Regions from separate parts of the Aeromonas oralensis genome, predicted to be linked through region 2. Evidence: riboswitches for the same ligand, from Rfam matches in the RefSeq annotation. Region 2 holds a riboswitch; the other holds the start of a gene.
What was found. A riboswitch is a leader RNA that binds a small molecule or an ion and turns the genes downstream of it on or off. The one in region 2 is predicted to bind lysine.
Positions count from the first base shown of each region.

Region 1: another riboswitch for lysine. It lies ahead of ACPDZI_RS08835 (Na+/H+ antiporter NhaC family protein); the one in region 2 lies ahead of lysC (lysine-sensitive aspartokinase 3).

Region 1 is NZ_CP187186.1:1,836,344-1,845,949, forward strand. It holds gene lapB (lipopolysaccharide assembly protein LapB) at 1-344, shown strand, start outside; gene pyrF (orotidine-5'-phosphate decarboxylase) at 446-1,147, shown strand; gene rrtA (rhombosortase) at 1,195-1,773, opposite strand; gene ACPDZI_RS08805 (tRNA-uridine aminocarboxypropyltransferase) at 1,703-2,389, shown strand; gene queC (7-cyano-7-deazaguanine synthase QueC) at 2,412-3,119, shown strand; gene queE (7-carboxy-7-deazaguanine synthase QueE) at 3,181-3,852, shown strand; gene ACPDZI_RS08820 (DUF3820 family protein) at 3,854-4,084, shown strand; gene ACPDZI_RS08825 (cob(I)yrinic acid a,c-diamide adenosyltransferase) at 4,081-4,644, shown strand; gene ACPDZI_RS08830 (H-NS family histone-like protein) at 4,711-5,115, opposite strand; lysine riboswitch at 5,437-5,608, shown strand; gene ACPDZI_RS08835 (Na+/H+ antiporter NhaC family protein) at 5,695-7,275, shown strand; gene ACPDZI_RS08840 (thymidine kinase) at 7,362-7,943, shown strand; partial or broken gene ACPDZI_RS08845 (flavohemoglobin expression-modulating QEGLA motif protein) at 8,012-9,348, opposite strand; gene ACPDZI_RS08850 (YbjN domain-containing protein) at 9,507-9,606, shown strand, end outside.
Region 2 is NZ_CP187186.1:2,694,654-2,704,259, reverse strand. It holds gene ACPDZI_RS12580 (LTA synthase family protein) at 1-1,511, opposite strand, end outside; gene ACPDZI_RS12575 (hypothetical protein) at 1,766-2,854, shown strand; gene lysC (lysine-sensitive aspartokinase 3) at 2,948-4,300, opposite strand; lysine riboswitch at 4,390-4,614, opposite strand; partial or broken gene argA (amino-acid N-acetyltransferase) at 4,722-6,049, opposite strand; gene msrA (peptide-methionine (S)-S-oxide reductase MsrA) at 6,309-6,941, shown strand; gene ACPDZI_RS12555 (DUF3802 family protein) at 7,282-7,617, opposite strand; gene ACPDZI_RS12550 (GNAT family N-acetyltransferase) at 7,673-8,161, opposite strand; gene ACPDZI_RS12545 (MmcQ/YjbR family DNA-binding protein) at 8,158-8,514, opposite strand; gene ACPDZI_RS12540 (alpha/beta fold hydrolase) at 8,621-9,403, shown strand; gene ACPDZI_RS12535 (VOC family protein) at 9,557-9,606, shown strand, end outside.

The sequences.
Region 1 (9,606 bases), 860 kb from region 2:
TGGAGGATCATGCCGGCGTCAGCGTGACCCTGGCACTGGCCAAGCTGGTGGAGGAGCGCGACGGCCTGAGTCAGGCCCGTGCGCTGGTGCTGCGCCAATTGCGCCGTCATCCCTCCATGAAGGGCTTCTATCAGCTGGTGGGCTTCCAGCTGGCAAGCGCTGAGGAGGGCCCCGCCAAGGAGAGCCTTGAGCTCTTGCAGCAGCTGGTTGGCGAGCAGATCAAGATCAAATCCACCCACAAGTGCCGGCAGTGCGGTTTTGCCACCCACTCCCTGTTCTGGCAGTGTCCCTCCTGCCGCCAGTGGGGGTCCATCAAGCCGATCCGCGGCCTGGACGGGGAGTAAGAGTCACCACAAGATCATGAGCCAGGCCCCTGCGGCCTGGTGTTTTCAGGTCGAGCCGGGGCCAAGCTCCGGGCGGCGAATAACCATCGATAGGAAGTGAGATGCTAGATCCCAAAGTACTGGTTGCGCTGGATTATCAGCGCGAGGCCGATGCCTTCGCCTTCATTGAACGTATCTCCCCGGCCCAGTGCCGTCTCAAGGTAGGCAAGGAGATGTTTACCCTGTTTGGCCCCCAGTTCGTGCGTCAGCTGGTTGCCAAGGGATTTGATGTCTTTCTGGATCTGAAGTTTCACGACATTCCCAACACCGTCGCCAAGGCGGTGGCCGCCAGTGCCGAGCTCGGCGTCTGGATGGTGAACGTGCACGCCAGCGGTGGCGAGCGGATGATGCGGGCCGCCAAGGAGGCGTTGCTGCCTTATGGCGACAAGGCGCCGCTGCTTATCGGGGTGACCGTGCTGACCAGCATGGAGCAGGCCGACATGGCGCCGCTGGGGCTCACTGTCGGCCCGGCCGAGCAGGTGATCCGGTTGGCCAAATTGACCAAGGAGGCGGGGCTCGATGGGGTGGTCTGCTCCGCCGAAGAGGCGCGTGAATTGAAGGCGCTGCTCGGTGCCGACTTCAAGCTGGTGACGCCGGGGATCCGTCCCGCTGGCTCGGCAGCCGGCGATCAACGCCGAGTCATGACACCGCTGGCGGCGGTGGAGGCGGGGGCCGACTATCTGGTAATTGGCCGCCCCATCACCCAGGCGGCCGATCCTGCCGCTATGCTGGCAGGCATCAATACAGAGCTGGCAAATCGATAATGGACAGGATGCCGGCCCGATGGGGCCGGCATTGCATCAGGGGCGGCTCACTCCTTGGGAGCGGGCTCGCGCAGGGTGATCGGGAGCAGGCCGAGCAGCAGGCCGGCGCCCGAGCCAATCAGATGTGATTCAATGTGTACCCTGGCGCCGATGAGGGCGGACACCGGGCTTTCCCCCGCACTGTAGAAGTCCACCCCGAGCTTGATCGCCACCCCTGCCAGCATCAGCCAGCCGGAGTAGCGGCGATAGTGGATATCCTGCAGCGTCCCCCAGACGAACAGGCCGTGCAGCGCGCCCGACAATCCCATGTACCATTGAGTCTGCGGACACCACCACCAGATACCGAGCCCGACGGCGGAGCCGAGCAGCAACAGCAGCAGCGGCAGCCTAAAACCGGTCAGGTATTCGCGAAACAGGCTGTAAAGTACCCACAACCCGCTCAGATTGAGCAGCAGGTGCCACAGATTGGTGTGGGCCACATTGCCTGTTATGATGCGCCACCCTTCACCCTGGGCTATCAGGGTGCGATCGAAGGAGAGCTGGTGATTCGGCACGATGAAAAAGAGCAGCAAACTGGCGAGTGAAAGCGTGATGACCCAGAGCAATCCTGATTTTTCTGACAACATGAAACAGTCCGACGACAACAAGAGCCGCTACTGTACACGTTGCACCAGAGCCCTCAAAGCCTGTCTGTGTGATTATATTCGGCAGGTGCCGCATCGCGCCCCTCTCCATATTTTGCAGCATCCAAGTGAAGTCGGGCATCCCAAGGGTACCGCTATTCTGCTGGCCGCCTCGTTGGCGCAGGCCCGCTTGCATGTAGGCGAACAGGTGGCCGACGTCCCCGAGCTGGCTGCCTTGCTGGCCGATCCCGCGCTGCAGTGTTATTTGTTGTGGCCGGATGAGGAGGCTATCTCGCTTGCCAGGGTGCGGGAGAGGGGGGCGGCTGAGCCGGCTCGCCGGGTCTGTTTTTTGCTGCTCGATGGAACCTGGCGCAAGGCCTACCGGATGTTGCACAGCAACCCTGAGTTGCAGCAGCTGCCGCGGATAAAGCTGGACGCCGTCGCGGGGCAATATTCCATTCGCAAGAAGCCGTTTCCAGAGGCGCTGTCGACCCTGGAAGCGGGCTACCATCTGTTGTCCCAGTGGGAGAGGGCGCCCGATCGCTTCGCCCCGCTGATGACCCTTTTTACCCATTTGAACCGGCAGTGGCACGATTTTGCCCAGGGCCGGCGCAGTTGAACTGCCCAGAGGAGAGTAATTCGTGAAAAAAGCCGTCGTGGTATTCAGTGGTGGTCAAGACAGCACCACCTGCCTGGTCCAGGCCTTGTCCCGTTATGACGAAGTGCACGCCATCACCTTCGATTATGGCCAGCGCCATCGGGAAGAGATCGAGACGGCGCGCCGTCTGGCCAGCCAGCTCGGCATCGCCGCCCACAAGGTGATGGACGTGACCATGCTGGGCGAGCTGGCCATCTCGGCCCTGACCCGGGACGAGATCCCGGTGAGCTTCGAGCTGCAGGACAACGGTCTGCCCAATACCTTCGTACCGGGCCGCAACATCCTGTTCCTCACCCTGGCCGCCATCTACGCCTATCAGGTGGGGGCCGAGGCCGTGATCACCGGGGTGTGCGAGACCGATTTCTCCGGTTACCCCGATTGCCGTGACGAGTTCGTCAAGGCGCTTAATCAGGCAGTCTCCTTGGGCTTGGACCGCGCCATTCGCTTCGAGACCCCGCTGATGTGGCTCGACAAGGCCGAGACCTGGGCACTGGCGGATCACTACGGCCACCTCGACACCGTGCGCCAGCAGACGCTCACCTGCTACAACGGCATTGCCGGCGACGGTTGCGGTGCCTGTCCTGCCTGCGATCTGCGTAGTCGCGGCTTGCAGCAGTACCTGGCCGACAAAGCGGGCGTGACGACGCGCTTGCACCAAAAAACCGGGTTGGGCGAGAAAAGCCGATGCTGAACCTGCGCCTCGGCCATGCTTGGGGTATAATCCGCGACTTTTGCAACCAGCCGTGACCAAGATGCACTACCCAATCAACGAGATATTCCAGACCATCCAGGGGGAGGGGGTCTTCACCGGCCTGCCCGCCATCTTCGTTCGCCTGCAGGGCTGCCCGGTGGGCTGCCCCTGGTGCGATACCCGTCATACCTGGGTGGTCGATCCTGCTCGTGAAGTGGGGGTACAGGCGGTACTCGACTGCTCCAACGAATCTGATGGCTGGAGCAAGATGAGCACGGAGCAGATCCTGGCCAGCTTCCAGCAGCTCGGTTATCAGGCACGCCACGTGGTGATCACGGGTGGGGAACCCTGCCTCTATGATCTGCAGGATCTCTCTGCCACCCTGATTGAGGCGGGTTATCAGGTGCAGATCGAAACCAGCGGTACCAGCGAGATCCAGACCCATGAGCAGACCTGGGTCACCGTATCCCCCAAGATCAATATGAAGGGAGGGCTGCCGGTGCTGGTCTCTGCTCTCGAGCGGGCCAACGAGATCAAGCATCCGGTGGCTACCGAACGCCATGTGGAGGAGCTCGATGCGCTGCTGGCCACCGCCCGCTTGCGTGAAAACGTGGTGATCGCGCTGCAACCCATCAGCCAGAAACCCAGGGCCACTCAATTGGCGATGGCAACCTGCATTGCCCGCAATTGGCGGCTCTCCATCCAGACCCATAAATATCTGGATATCGATTGAGATGGAGTGGTTGTCCGACGAGCGGGTATTGTTGTCCCTGACCAACAAGATGCCATACGGCAAATATCGGGGACGTCGCATCATCGATATTCCGGAGCCTTATCTGGTGTGGCTGGCCCGCACCGGTTTTCCCGCCGGCTCACTGGGTCAAACGCTGGCGCTGGCCTATGAAATCAAGCTCAACGGGCTTGAATCCATGATTGTTCCCATTATTAACAGGATGTCGGTATGAGGATATATACGAGGCAGGGTGACAAGGGCATGACTCGCCTGGCCGATGGGCTGCAACTGGCCAAAGACGATATGCGGGTAGAAACCTATGGTTATATTGATGAATTAAATTCTCATATAGGTCTTCTTATTGCCGAGGTGCCTGCGGCCGAAACCGGATTATTGGCTGACTTGTTATTATTGCAACAGGAATTGTTCGATCTGGGTGGGGAGCTGGCATTTTCCAGCGCCGCTCAGGAAGCAGCCATCTGGCAGGTGAATAATGAGTGGACCTTGCGGCTGGAGCAACAAATTGATGCCTACAGCGCCAATTTACCTGTGCTGCGCAATTTTATTTTGCCCAGTGGTTCCCGTGCGGCGGCGCAAGCCCATGTGGTACGAACCCTCACCCGGCGCTGCGAGCGTCTGCTGCTGACCCTGAGCCGCAGCGAGCAGCTCAATCCGGCCATTCTGCCCTACATGAACCGGCTGAGTGACTGGTTCTTCACCATTGCACGCTATCTGCTGGCCTGTACGGCGACCCCCGAAGTGCTCTGGGTCAAGGCCGCAGAGCGGGGTTGATAGCCAGGCTACAGACAATAAAAAACCTCGCGATGCGAGGTTTTTTATTGCGCCGATACGGCTTTATCAGATGGCAAATTCTTCGACAGATTTACCTTCGGCAACGGCCTTGGCAATCACGGAAGGCATACGGCCCTGGCCAGTCCAGGTTTTTTCCACGCCGTTGTCCATATAACGGTATTTGGCCGGGCGGGGAGCTCGTTTGCCCTTGCTGGCCTTGGCGGGTTCAACGGCCACGGTACCAACCAATTCGGCCGGATCGATGCCGGCGGCTTTCAGCATTTCGGCGTATTCGTTAATTTTGCGCAGATGTTCTTCGCGCGCCTGACGCTCGGCGGCTTCATCCTGCTGGCGCTCGCTTACAATAGCGGAAAGCTTTTCCAGACCTTCTTCCAATTGTTCCAGCGTCAGCTCACGGCAAGCGGCACGCAGGCTACGGACATTCAGCAGGACTTTCAAAAATTCGTTCATAGTGTTCACCACGCGAGCAAAAGAGTGAATTAAATAGATATAGTAATTTTGGCTAATTTATACGGCCATTTATGATCAAGTCAAGTCAGCTGAATTAATAAATTCATAGTGGAAATTAAGTGATCTATTTTGGATTCAGGCCCGATTCAGAAATATTGGCAACATACATACTCGACTGAGTTCTTGATAGATGAAAATAGCGACAAAATCATAATCTTTGCACCATTTGACTACCACTATGCCGTTTTAAACCGCGCCATTTGGTGATTTAATCAAAAAACTTGCTATAACGTGCCGGCACGATAAAATGTGCCTCGAATACCTTTAAGTAGAGGCGCGCTGCCTATGACTACTTGTGCGGAGGGTGATGCCTGTGATGCACGAGGAAAGGAGTCAGCGCCGAAGTGGCCAGGCCATCATACCGGGCTGCTGGTTCTGCATCTAATAGGTGCAGGACTGCCATAGTCATCCACTATGGAGCGCTACCTGAAGGGGCTGAGGAGTATTACCTCCCCATGGGTTTTGTTTCTTTATCCTCTCGGTAGATCTCCACCTGCTGTCTTTAGGTGCAAAGAGATCATGGACATCATTCACTACGCCGACTCCGGTTGGTCAATCATTCCGCCCCTGCTGGCCGTTGCCCTGGCAATCCTGACCCGTCGCGTCCTGCTGTCGCTGGGGGTGGGCATAGTCACTGGCAGTCTGCTGCTGAACCAGTTTTCTCCCCTCGATTCCCTGCATTACATGTTGAACACCGTGCTCAAGATCTTCTGGGTCGACGGGGCACTCAACCGTGACAACATCAACATGCTGCTGTTCATGCTGCTGCTGGGCGGCCTCATCAGCCTGATGAGCGTTTCCGGTGCGACCCGGGCCTTTGCCGAGTGGGCCGCCAAGCGCGCCAAGACCCGCAAGGGGGCCAAGACGCTGACCGGCATGATGGTCTTTGCCTTCTTCATCGATGACTTCTTCCACAGCCTGTCGGTGGGGGCCATCTGCCGTCCGGTGACTGACCGCTTCCAGATCTCCCGCGCCAAGCTGGCTTACTTGCTGGACTCCACCGCCGCACCGGTCTGCGTGCTGATGCCCATCTCTTCCTGGGGGGCTTATATCATCGCCCTGGTAGGCGGCATCATGGCGGCTCACGGCATCACCGGGCAGAGCCCCATCTCCGCCTTTGTCGAGATGATCCCGATGAACCTCTATGCGGTGTTTACCCTGATCATGGTGCTGGTGGTGATCGCGTTCCAGCTCGACATCGGCCCGATGCGTCAGCACGAGCAGTGGGCGCTGGAAGGCAAGCTGTGGGATGAGTCCAAGGGGCGCCCCATCGGCCTAGACATGGAGAGCCCGGAGGAGAGCAACGGCGGCATGATCGACATGGTACTGCCGATCCTGACCCTGACCGCGGCCACCGTCTATTTCATGATTGACTCCGGCGCGGCCGTGCTGGCCGCCAATGGCGAGCCGTTCAGCGTGCTCGGCTCGTTCGAGAATACCAACGTCGGCTCGTCCCTGGTATATGGTGCTCTGTGCAGCCTGGTGGTCTCCATCGGTCTGGCCATGCGTCTCAAGCTCGGTGCCAAGAACTGGATCAAGGCTGCGCCGCAGGGGGTCATGGCCATGTTGCCGGCCATCAATATCCTGCTGTTTGCCTGGACCATCGGCTCCGTGGTGCGTGACGTCGAGACCGGCAAGTACCTGGCATCGCTTGCCAACGGCAACCTGCCCATCGAAGTGCTGCCTGCCGTGGTCTTTATCCTCTCCTGCGCCATGGCGTTTGCCACCGGCACCAGCTGGGGCACCTTCGGCATCATGTTGCCATTGGCCGGTGACATGGCTGCGGCCAGTGACATCACGCTGATGCTGCCGATGCTGGCCGCCGTGCTGGCCGGTTCCGTGTTCGGTGATCACAGCTCGCCCATCTCCAGCACCAGTATCCTGTCGGCCACCGGTGCCGGCTGCCACCACATCGACCACGTGATGACCCAGCTGCCCTATGCTCTGGCCATCGCTTTCGGCGCCGCCCTCGGCTATCTGGTGATGGGGCTGATGCACTCGGTGCTGGCAGGTTTCAGCGTCAGTGCACTCTGGTTCGTCATCTTCTCCAGCTACCATTTGCGCAAGGCAAGGTCCCAAGCGGCCCTGGCCATCGCATAAAAAATACAAGGGGCCGCCAGGCCCCTTGGTTTTACTGGGGGCTTTGGTTAGCATGCGCCCCATAAATTCAGTTTCGGAACAGTACCATGGCTTCACTGCACTACAAGTTTGCCACCATGAATTCAGGCAAATCGACCCAGCTCATTCAGGCGCACTTCAATTATCTGGAGCGGGGCATGCATCCCTTGGCCATGACACCCGCCATCGACGACCGCTTCGGGGCCGGTGTGATCAGTGCCCGGGTAGGGTTGGAGCTGAGAGTCGAAGTGTTCAGCGATAGCTGCGATCTGTTCGAGATGGTAAAAGCCCGCCATGCCGAGCGACATATCGATGTGTTCATTGTCGATGAAGCCCAGTTCCTGACCAAGGAACAGGTCTATCAGCTGGCCCGTCTCGTCGACGAGCAAGACATTCCGGTGATCGCCTACGGCCTCAAGACCGATTTTCGCGGTGAGCTGTTTCCCGGCTCCTACCACCTGCTCTGCCTGGCCGACAAGTTCGAGGAGCTGAAAAGCATCTGCTGGTGTGGCAACAAGGCGCACATGAACTCCCGGGTCAATGAAGCAGGGCAAGTGATGCGCGATGGTGAGCAGGTGGAGATCGGCGGCAATGATCGTTATGTCTCCCTGTGCCGCAAACACTATCTGGAAGGACGGGCCTTCAAATAATTCCCTCTTCATTGCGATGAGTGGATAGAAAAAGGCGCCAATCTGGCGCCTTTTTTGTTGCTGGCGGTTCAGTCAATCTCGATGTCGACGGGGGCTATGATGGGATCGGCCACCGGCAGGCGGTGGAACAGCTGGCGAAAGTGCTGCTGCACCCGGCCGATATCCACCAGCGACATGCCAGAGGCGAAGCCAAACCAGACATAGAGACCGGTGAGATCGCGAAACATGGGGGGCAGATAACGGGGCGCACTGATGAGCCCCTCCAGATAGTGCTGATAGAGCACCGGGATGTCGTCCAGGGTCACCTTGCCGACAAACAGCATGGGCAGGATCTCGGGAACCCCCTCCAGCACGGCGCTGCGGATGAAGTTGACCGTCTCCACATAGCCCTTCACATAGGAGAGATCCTTGGTGAAGCAGGCTCCCCCTCGACCATGCCGCCGCGAAACACCCGCTGGGTGATCTTGTAGGCGTCGTGTTCGCTGGTGCCCTGGCCGACGAAGTGCTGGAACACCTCGATGAAGTCGGCGCCGCGCTCCGCCATGTCGATGGCCATCACCCGATCCGAGATGCGCTTGGCCCGGTCCGGGAAGGAGCTGAAGGTGAGGGTTTCTATCAGCACCGCCAACCCCTCCTGACAGGCGGTGATGCGCGGCGAGCCCGCACTGAGCCAGGTGGCATAGGGTTGCTGGCGGCCGTTGAGGGTGGTGCCCACGTGTACCCAGCCCTCGTGGACCTCCAGCACCTGCAGATCCAGCTCGGAGAAGCGGGCGTTGGAGTTGAGCTTGATGTAATCGCCGCCGGCCGCCGCGTCCGAGACGATGCCATCGCTCAGCTTGACCTGCACGGTGCCGTCACTGAAATAGTTCGACAGCTTGCCCTGCAATTTGGCCACCGCCGCTTCCCCCTCGAACTCTTTGGGGTAGGGGCGGACCAGGTGGCGGGCGCCGGGCAGGGAGAAGATGTCGCACAGCCTCGCGCCCAGCTCCTTGAGGGTCTTGCGATCACCGCGCAGGTGATCGCCGGCCGAACCGTACAGCAGCTGGCTGTAGCGCAGGAAGTCCGGTTGGCCGCGCTGGCGCAGCATCTCGATGACCACCATGTATTGATCCACCGTCTCCTGCAGGATGCGACCAAGCTCGTCCTGGGGACCGAGTCGGCGGCGGATCCTGTCCCGCAGCTCCTTGAGCTCCAGATACTTGTTGCGGGGATCGAAGCCGAGGGGGAGCCTATCATAGAAGGCTTTGTTGACGGCCGGCAGCGTGCGTCTTCCACTGGCCAAAAAGTCGGCCTGCAGGTGACGGGGCCACTTGATGGCATCCAGAATGCGGATGGGCTTTTGCAGGATCAAGAGTTCATCCGAGAGGGATTTCAGATGCAGGCGGTACTTTTCTTGGATGGTCATTTAGCCCCCTGTGGGGCGAGTGTGGCGCTGGAATGGGCTGAGTATATGCAGGCGGCTTGCCAAAAAGAAGCGAGGCATGTGCTTATCCGGCCAGTGCGCTTTTGGTTGCCGGAAAATTGGTTTAGACTGCGCCCCTTGATCCCAATTGTGTCGTGGAAATGATGAATATCCCCAGCTCCGAAATGATAATGCGTTGGTTGCAGCAGGCTCGTATCGAGCACTACGTCTGTGATCAGTGCCACGGTATCCACATTGTCT
Region 2 (9,606 bases):
GGCACCTGCTCCGAGAGGTAGTAGTAGGGCACCACCCCCTGTTTGAGCAGCCCCACCGGCAGACCGGTGTTCATCTCGAACTCCGCCAGTACCGTCATGCCGCCGGTGGTGGGGGAGTGGATGGTCTTGTGCCACTGCTGCACGCTGGCCGGCAGGCTCAGGGTGGGGGGCGGCGCGCAGATCTTGCCCTGCCAGCCGAGCCAGAGGGATTCATATTGCAGCACGATCACCAGATCGAAGCGGGGCGGCTGGCTCAGGCTGACGTGGCTGAGCTGAGGGGTGAACTCGTTGATCTGCAAGGGATAGCGAAACACGCTGCCGCTTTGCAGCATCTCGTCCACCAGGTTGAACAGATAGAGGCCGGGCCCCGAACGGATGATGTCTCTGTGGTAGTTGACCGCTCTGTCCACGTAGCGAATGTTGGGCCCCAGCAGCTTGTTGCCGGTCTGGGTGGCGAACACGCACAGCGCAAAGAAGGCGGCGGTGGCGGCCAGGGTGCGCAGGATCCAGCGCGACAGGGCGAAGCGCCAGCACAAGAAGAGGGCGAGTGCGCCGCCCAGCAGCGGCAGCACCGGGTGCTGCTCCAGCAGGATGCGCAGCAGCGCCACCAGGTTGCCGAGATCGTCCCCCCCGAGCGGTACCCCGTAGATGGCGATCTTCATGAAATTCGCCAGCAGCCCGATGCCGGACAGCGCCGTGAACACCAGCCCCATATAGAGGTTGAAGCCCGCCAGCGCACAGAGGCTCCAGCCCAGCACCATGCTGCCCCAGGCGAGGTAGTAGTGCTCGGGGCGAAAGCCTGACCAGAGCAGAAATTCCCCCAGCTTGAACACCACGAAGCCGTGCAGCAGCACGAAGGTGAGGTTGCCGAGCAGCAGGCTGCCGGCGATGCGCCAGCGCAGATTGCGCCTGAGGCTGGGCAGCACCACCTTCAGCACGGCGGCGCTCAGGGCCAGTACCAGCAGCAGGCTGGTGCAGAGATAGGTGAGGTTGAAACCCCGCTCCGGCAGGGTCTGCAGGATCTGGCTGAATTCACCGCTCTCGGGCCTCTCCTTGAGCAGCAGGCCGATCCGCAGCTGATAGCGGCTGGCCAGGGCGTCGTCGGGGGCCCGCAGGGTGCTGTTGAGATCCAGGGTGCAGCGTCCCTTGCGGCACAGCTGGCGCTTGTCCACCGGCTGGCTCAGCTGATCAATGCGCTCGCCCCTCTCATTGAGCAGCTCCACCCTGACCTTGTCACCCTCCTGCAGCGGCCCGCGCAACTGCCACTGGCTGCGCACCACCAGATAGAGGCCGCGGCTGTCGCTCTTGTAGAGCAGGGCGTGACGGGTGAGGGTGGCGATGGGGTTGTCCGCCGGCCCCAGTACCAGCGGCTGGGCCCGGCCGAGCCAGCTGGCGGGGTTGATCTGCGGTAGCAACAGGGTCAGCAGCAGCAGCGCGGTCAGCATGGCGAGCAGCACGGCGGGCAGTGCGGGCACCCTGGCTGACAAGCGCGCTGAAGTGAGGGCTTTCATATGGGCTCATCCTTTGAGCGAGTGACGATGAAACATGGCTGCTGCATTTAATTTGACCCGATGGTGATGGGCTTGTTCCTTGTTGTCAATTTAATGACCGGACAATGAACATTGCGTGACCGTGAAACCATGCAAACTGTGATCCCGATCCGGGGGCCGCACTCATTCTGTGATGAAAGCGTCATCATGGCGATTTGCCGCTGGCCTGCCTCTGCCTTGCTGCTTAGTCTCTCAATATGGATGGAGGTACATGTATGAATCCCAAAGTAGCGGCACGTCAGGCAAGATTGCTCCGCATGCTGGAGAGCAAACAGGAGATCCGGATCGGGCGCGAGCAGGACTGCCCCTTGCCCGTGGCCAAGCTGGTGCGACTCAAGGAGGATCATCCGGCGGTGCTTAAGGTCTATCGTCACGGCCTCACCGCCGAGGTGTTCCACCTCAAGGTGGAGGGACATCACTGGTGCCTGAAGCGGCGCCGGCACGACTCCCTGGTGGCCAACGTGGACGGCAGAACCGCCTTCCTGACCGAGCTGGAGCGCCGCCGCGAGATAGAGGCCCTGCGGGAGTTGCACCCCACCATCCTGGCCAATGTGGTCTGTACCTGTTTTGGCTCGGCCCGGGCTGGCGTGCTGGTCTCCCCCTGGCTGCGGGGCGTGCCGGTGCATGCACTGAACGAGCGCAACCTGGCGCAGATGCTGGCGGTGCAGGCGGAGCTGGCCCACTGGGGCTGGTTCGACTGGGATCCTAGCCCCGGCAACCTGCTCGACGACGGCCAGCAGATCAGCGTGTTCGACTTTGGCTACATGTGGCCCTTTGACCCCCGCCATGAATTCAACTCCAACGGCCTCACCGATCCCGCATTTCACGTGCCGGAGCGGCTGGAGACCCGCACCCTCTCGGGCCTGTGGCTCGACGAGCCGGATCCGCTGCCGCAGTTTCGCTACTGGCGCGGCCTGTGCATCAATTGGGCGCAGCGGGAGCTGCAGCATCTGACCCGGGAGGGGGCGAGCGCACCCGTGCTGGCCCGCTTGCAGGGCCTGTTGGGGGAGTGGCGTTCGGCGCTGGCCAGCGATGAAGCGCTGGCTGCCAACTGGTGGCGCGACATGTATCGCAGCCACCGGCTCGACATTGACGACGATCTCAGCGGCAAGAGCTGCGGCCCGCTCACCCTGCGCCGGCTCGACTGGTTGCAGCAGGCGGTGACCGAACACTTCGCCGAGCTGGTGGACAACCTGGGCCCCGACGAGGCGGGCTTAAGTCAGGCGGCGCTGCTGAGCCGGCTGGAAGGGCTGCGCGAGGAGATCCGGGCCAACCTGCTGCCGGTACCGACTCTGGTGGGTTAGGGAGAACCGCACTTAGATCTCATTTGCGTATCACCCTATATAAAGAGAGGGGCCAACCGGCCCCTCTCTTTATTTCCATGCGGTGTCAGTACATCAGTCGAGCAGTTCCTGGTGGAGGCGGTTGACGATGTGGCCCGCCTCGTCCTCCTTGACCAGGAAGCAGAGGTTGTGGGCGCTGGCGCCGTAACAGATCATGCGGATGTTGTGCTCGCGAATAGCGTCAAAGACCTGACTGCCCACCCCGGCCGCCTCGCTCATCCGGTTGCCGATGAGCGCTACCAGCGCCAGCCCCGTTTCCACCTGCACCTTGCACAGCTGGCCAAGCTCCGCCAGCACCTTGTCGCCGAGGATGGGCTCGCCGTTGCTCTGGCTGCCGGTATGATCCAGGGTCAGCGACACGCTCACCTCCGAGGTGGTGATGAGATCCACCGAGATGCGGTGGCGGGCCAGGATGCCGAACACCTTGGCCAGAAAACCGTAGGCGTGGAACATGTTGAGGCTGTGCAGGGTGACCAGTACCTGGTTGCGGCGCAGGGCCACGGCGCGAAACAGCGGATTGGTGCGAGTGCTGGCGCGGATCCAGGTGCCGCCGGCAGCCGGATCCTTGCTGGAGCCGACAAACACCGGGATGTCCTGGCGCACCGCCGGCTGCAAGGTGGCCGGGTGCAGCACCTTGGCGCCGAAGGTGGCCATCTCGGCCGCCTCCACGAAGCTGATTTCGGGGATGGGACGGGCCCGGGTGACCAGGCGCGGATCCGTGGTGTAGATGCCGGGCACGTCGGTCCAGATCTCGATGGTTCCTGCGTCGAGTGCCTCGGCCAACAGGGCCGCGCTGTAATCGGAGCCACCCCGGCCCAGGGTGGTGGTGCGCCCATCGCCGTCGGCACCGATAAAGCCCTGAGTGATGATGAGGCTGTCGCCAAGCAGGGGGCCCAGCGTGGCCTGGCAGAGGGATCGGGTAGCGGCCAGATCCACGCTGGCCTTGCCAAAGCGGCTGTCGGTGCGCAGCAGCTGGCGCGCATCCTGCCAGCAGGCTCTCACGCCACGCTGACGCAGCAGTTCGGTAAAGAGGCGGGTGGACATCAGCTCGCCGCAGGCGATGATCCTGTCGGCCAGCTCGGCATCGGTGTGCAGATGGGCCTGGCGCGCCATGGTGCGGATTTCGCCGAGCTGGCCGTGGATGAGGTCACTCAGGTCTCCTGGGTCGCCCAGCTCGGTCAGAATCGCCTGCTGGATCTCGGTGAGCCTGGCCAGTTGCGCCTCCTGGCCCGCCTCGTCCAGATCGCCCTGAGCCAGTGCCACCAGCAGATTGGTGACGCCGGCGCTGGCGCTCAGCACCACCACCCGGGTGGCCGGGTTGGCCAGCACCACATCGGCGCAGTTGTTCATGGTTGCCGCGTTGGCGACGCTGGTTCCGCCAAACTTGGCGACATTGATCGGGCTCATTGCTTACTCCTGTCTTAATATGAAAATCCGGATCCATCGGGCAAAAAGAGAGGAGGAGGCTGAAAATGGCAGGAATGATCGAAGCTATCCCGGCCAGAAGCACTCCACCCGCAGAGCCCATCCCGTACCCGCCCCTGACGGGGCGCGGTGGGGGATGACCACTACCGATGACAACCCGGGGGATTCAGCCCCCGCAGCCGACACTGAGGTATCCAGTTGCCTCAGATGTCTCGGCGCTGCTCCCCCTGACCCAAGTTCACCGGACACTGGTGTCCTCCCTCGGGCTGCCTGGGCAGCGCTCCTCTTCTGGCTCCACCAGGGCGGTGGAGTGCATTTAGAAATACCTTGCGTTGGATTGCACTGTCAATCGAGTTTGTGAAAAAGTTCAAAAAGTCAGCCAAGTCAACGCAAAATCAATGGCTTATACGATTGTCTTTGACAAAACCTTGGAGCGACGCTGCCAGTTGTAGAGGCGTTGGCGCGCCACCGGCAGATCTTCCACCTCCAGCGGATCGAAGCCCCGTTCCCGGAACCAGTGGATGGAGCGGGTGGTGAGCACGAACAGGCGGCGGATGCCGAGCCGTTTCGCCCGCTCGGCCACCTTGGCCACCAGCTGATCCCCCCGGTTGGAGTTGCGGTAGTCGGGGTGGATGGCGACGCAGGCCATCTCCGCCATCGCCTCTTCCATGAAGCAGTAGAGCGCCGCGCAGCCGATGATGAGGCCGTCGCGCTCGATGATGGTGAATTTGTCGATCTCCATCTCCAGCTGCTCGCGGGAGCGGCGCACCAGGATCCCTTCCTCCTCCAGCGGGCGGATGAGATCCAGGATGCCACCGATGTCCTCGATGGTGGCGGCGCGCGCCTGCTCGGCGCTTTCCCGCACTATCTGGGTGCCGAGACCGTCGCGGCTGAACAGCTCCTGCAGCATGGCACCGTCATCCTGATAACTCACCAGGTGGGAGCGGGGCACGCCGCCGCGGCAGGAGGCAATGGCCGCGCGCAGGTAGCGGGCGGTGCCGGACATCTCTTCTCCCGCCTGCTCCAGCTCCACCAGCAGCTCTTCGGCCTGCTCGGGGAAGAGCTCGGAGATGGCCTCGCCGTGGCGGTCCATCACCCCCTGGGTGCTGCTGAAGCAAATGAGTTTGTCTGCCTTGAGGTCGACCGCCACCCGGCGGGCCACCTCTTCCGAGCTCAGGTTGAAGCTCTCGCCGGTGACCGAGCAGCCGATGGGGGAGATGAGCACCAGGCTCTTCTGATCGAGCTGGCGGGTGATCCCCTCCACGTCGATGCGGCGTACCCGGCCGCTGTGGCAAAAATCGATGCCATCATCCACTCCGAGCGGCTGGGCGGTGACGAAGTTGCCGCTCACCACGCTGATGCGGGCACCCTGCATGGGGGTGTTGGCGAGCCCCATGGAGAGCTGGGCGGTGATGTCATACTGCAACCCGCCGCACACCTGCTTGATGATGGCGAAGCTCTCGTCATCGGTGACCCGGATGCGCTTGTGGTACTGGGCCTCGATGCCGGCACGAGCCAGCGCCTCGTCGTTCTGCGGACGGGAGCCGAATACCAGCACCAGGCGTATCCCTAAGGTCTGCAACAAGGCGATATCGCTGACGATGTTGGCGAAATTGGGGTGGCAGAGGGCTTCCCCCCCATCATCAGCACGAAGGTGGCGCCTCTGTGCACATTGACGTAGGGGGTAGACTGCCGAAAGGCATAGACCAGGCTGGGTTCGCGTTCACGCACTTGAGGCTTCTTCCATAAAAAAACAGCAATGGGCTCAATATATGAAAATAAATTCACAAATCAAGATTAAATATTGATTTGGCGTGATTTTGTCACCGGGACGGCCAGGCGGACAGAACAGTGGTGACACCAGGCAGGGCAGGGGCGTCAGCGGTGTGAGGGTGCGCCTCAGGTTGATCCCGGCCCATAAACTGTTATCTTCGATATTCCTTTTCGTCAGCTGTGCGATCGCACAGGTTTTTATACAAGGACAGGGTGCATGGAACAGATTATTTCGCCGGCAGACGCGCTGCCGGGACGCCGCGAGGCGATGGTGATTGGCCAGCAGCATGCGGTCAATGGTCACCCGACTCAGGGACCCTGGCCTGAAGGGATGGCGGTGGCCTGGTTCGGCATGGGCTGCTTCTGGGGGGTGGAACGCCTGTTCTGGCAGCAGCCTGGGGTCTACTCCACCGCCGCCGGCTATCAGGGCGGGGTGACCCAGAATCCCACCTACAAGGAGGTGTGCAGCGGATTGACCGGCCATGCCGAGACGGTGCAGGTGGTGTTTGATCCCAAGGTGATCAGTTACGGTGACCTGCTCAAGCTGTTCTGGGAGCAGCACGATCCGGCCCAGGGCATGCGCCAGGGCGGTGACATCGGCACCCAGTACCGCTCCGTCATCTTCTTCGGGGACGACACCCAGGAGGCGATTGCCCAGCAGAGTCTGGCCGCCTACCAGCAGGCGATGACGGCGAGCGGTGACGGGCGCACCATCACCACCCGCATTCTGCCGCTGGCGCCCTTCTATTACGCCGAGGATTACCATCAGCAATATCTGGAGAAGAATCCGGACGGATATTGCGGCCTGGGTGGCATCGGCGTCTGCCTGCCACCGAGCCTCAACCGCTAGGTGAAGATGACGAGTATCTGTTGCTTGTCATTGATGGTGAAAAAGAAAAAGGCCGCGTTTGCGGCCTTTTTATCGGGCGTTGTCAGGAGAATGAAAAAATCATAAAAAAATGTGTCATGGGTGGGAACTAAATTGAACCCGCTTTGCCTAACCTAGTAGCCACCATGGATGGCGGCTAAGACCAGACACATTTCTTGCCTCGAAAATTCATAAAAGTCATTGAAAAGCTTGATGAGTTGAAATGATAGCAAGCAGGGCTGCCCGTTGAAGGCGGCCCTTTTCATGTTTGCGGTGCGGAAAATTTGCGAGGGTGTGGCGAACTTGGCGTTCGCCATTGTGATCAGCTGATGGCGCCGTCAAACAGGTTCTTGATAAGATCGATGAACTCTTCGAGGAAGGCTTTCTGCTCCGGGGTCGGGGCGCGCAGCCAGACGGCGGAGAGCACCTCTTCCAGATCGGCCACCACCGCATCGGCTTCCTGCATGATCACGAAGCGCAATTTGGGATCGAGCTGCGGGTTCTGCTCGCAGATGGCCATCAGGTTGCTGGCCACCCGGCCGCTCACCAGATCTTCGATGGTCTGTTCACCACTGCTCTGTTGCTGGGTTTCAAACAGTCCCAGACTCTCCACCAGATACTCAATCAGGGCGATATAGCCTTCGCTTTCTACAACCATGGCGGCCTCAATCCTCAACAATACGAAAAAACTGTGCGTATTTTAGTGGCTGGACCTAGCTTGGCAAGCGGCAGTGCAGGCGATAACGGATAAAACTGACCCCGCCGCGCTCCACGCTCTCCAATCCGGTCAGCTCAAAGCCATACCGTAAAAATAGCCCATAGCTGAAGACGCTGGCTTCCGTTGTCAGCTGTGTGAGTCCGAGCCGTTTTGCCTCGGCGAGGGCCGCAGCCAGCAGCAGGCCGCCATAGCCCCGGCGCGGGTGATCGGCGCTCACATAGAGCAGGCTGAGGTGGCCATCCTGGCTCAGGGTGACGAAACCGAGTGGCTCGCCGCCTTGCTCCAGCACCCAGCCGTGGTGCTCGCGCAGCTGGCCGGCAAAGCCGGGATGATGGGCGCCGAGGGCCCACTGCTCCACCTGTTCCGGGCTGTAGTGCTGGGGGCCAATCCTTCGCACCGACTGCTCGAACAGGGCGCAAAGGGCGGGGATGTGTTGCTCGTTCAGCTGGACGAGCCTGGGCTCTGCTGCCATGGCGGGGCTCATCGCTGCGGTGCCTGCGGGCGCTTGGCCTTGGGCAGACCGGCCACCACCCGCTCGTAGGAGTGATGCACCCAGCCCTGCCAGAGATCGTCGGCCAGGCCGTTGCTGAAGGTGACCGTGTTCCAGTGCTGCTTGTTCATGTGCCAGCCCGGTTTGACCTCGGGGTGGAGTTCGCGCAGCAGCAGGGCCAGCTCGGGTTCGCACTTGAGGTTCAGCCGCAGCGGCTCGGCCTGCCAGTCCAGCAGGGCAAACATCTTGCCGGCGATGCGATAGACCAGGATCTCTGGGCCGAAGGGGGTATCCTCCTGAGCGCCCGGCAGGGTCAGCAGAAAGGATCTCAAACGGGTCAACTCCATGGTCATGCTCCTGGCCGCTTGCGGTGCAAACGTATTAGTCGGGTGAAAAAATCTGCTAAGATGCGCGCCTACTATACCCCAATGCCGTCGATGAGGGAGTCGCAAGATGCTGTATCACAAGACCTTCGAGCTGGGTCCCGAGCGGGATTGGGTAGTATTCGTGCACGGGGCGGGCGGCAGCTCCTCCATCTGGTTCAAGCAGCTGCGCGCCTATCGCGAACACTTCAACGTGCTGTTGCTGGACCTGCGTGGTCACGGTCAGTCCCACAAGCTGCAGCAGGTGATCAAGGGCCACTACAGCTTTCGGGCGGTGACCGAGGATATCCTGCAACTGCTCGATCACCTCAACATTCGCCGCGCCCACTTCGTTGGCATCTCCCTTGGCACCATCCTCATTCGCCATCTGGCGGAGCTCTGCCCTGAGCGGGTCAAGAGCATGGTGCTGGGTGGCGCCATTTTGCGGCTCGACATCCGCTCGCGGGTGCTGGTGCAGCTCGGCCGCCTCGGCCAGCATATCCTGCCTTACATGTGGCTCTACCGGCTGTTTGCCTTCATCATCATGCCGCGCCAGCACCATCAGGAGTCGCGCAACCTGTTCGTGCGCGAGGCGCGCAAATTGTGCCAAAAAGAGTTCAAGCGCTGGTTTCGCCTCGCCACCGAGGTGAACCCCCTGATGCGTTACTTCAAGGAGCGGGCCCTGCCCATTCCGACCCTCTACGTGATGGGGGAGGAGGATCACATGTTCCTGGCGCCGGTACGCGAGCAGGTGGCGCGCGATCCCTACAGCCGGCTCGAGATCATCGACGGCTGCGGCCACGTCTGCAACGTGGAGCGGCCAGAGCACTTCAACCGCCAGTCGCTGGCCTTTCTCACCGCCCAGCCCGGCTGAGCTGGCGCCAGCCGCCGATTTGATGCGGCCCTGGTGGCTTGAGCCTGCGAGGTCATGTCAGGTTTTGGCCGCCAATCACCGGGTGCTAGTCCACTACTACCCGGCCGGCTGAGCCCTTGGTTACCCTGTGACTCCCATCACCAAGGAGTCCCTATGATCAAACTCGTTCACAGCATGATCCGGGTTCGCGACCTGGATAGATC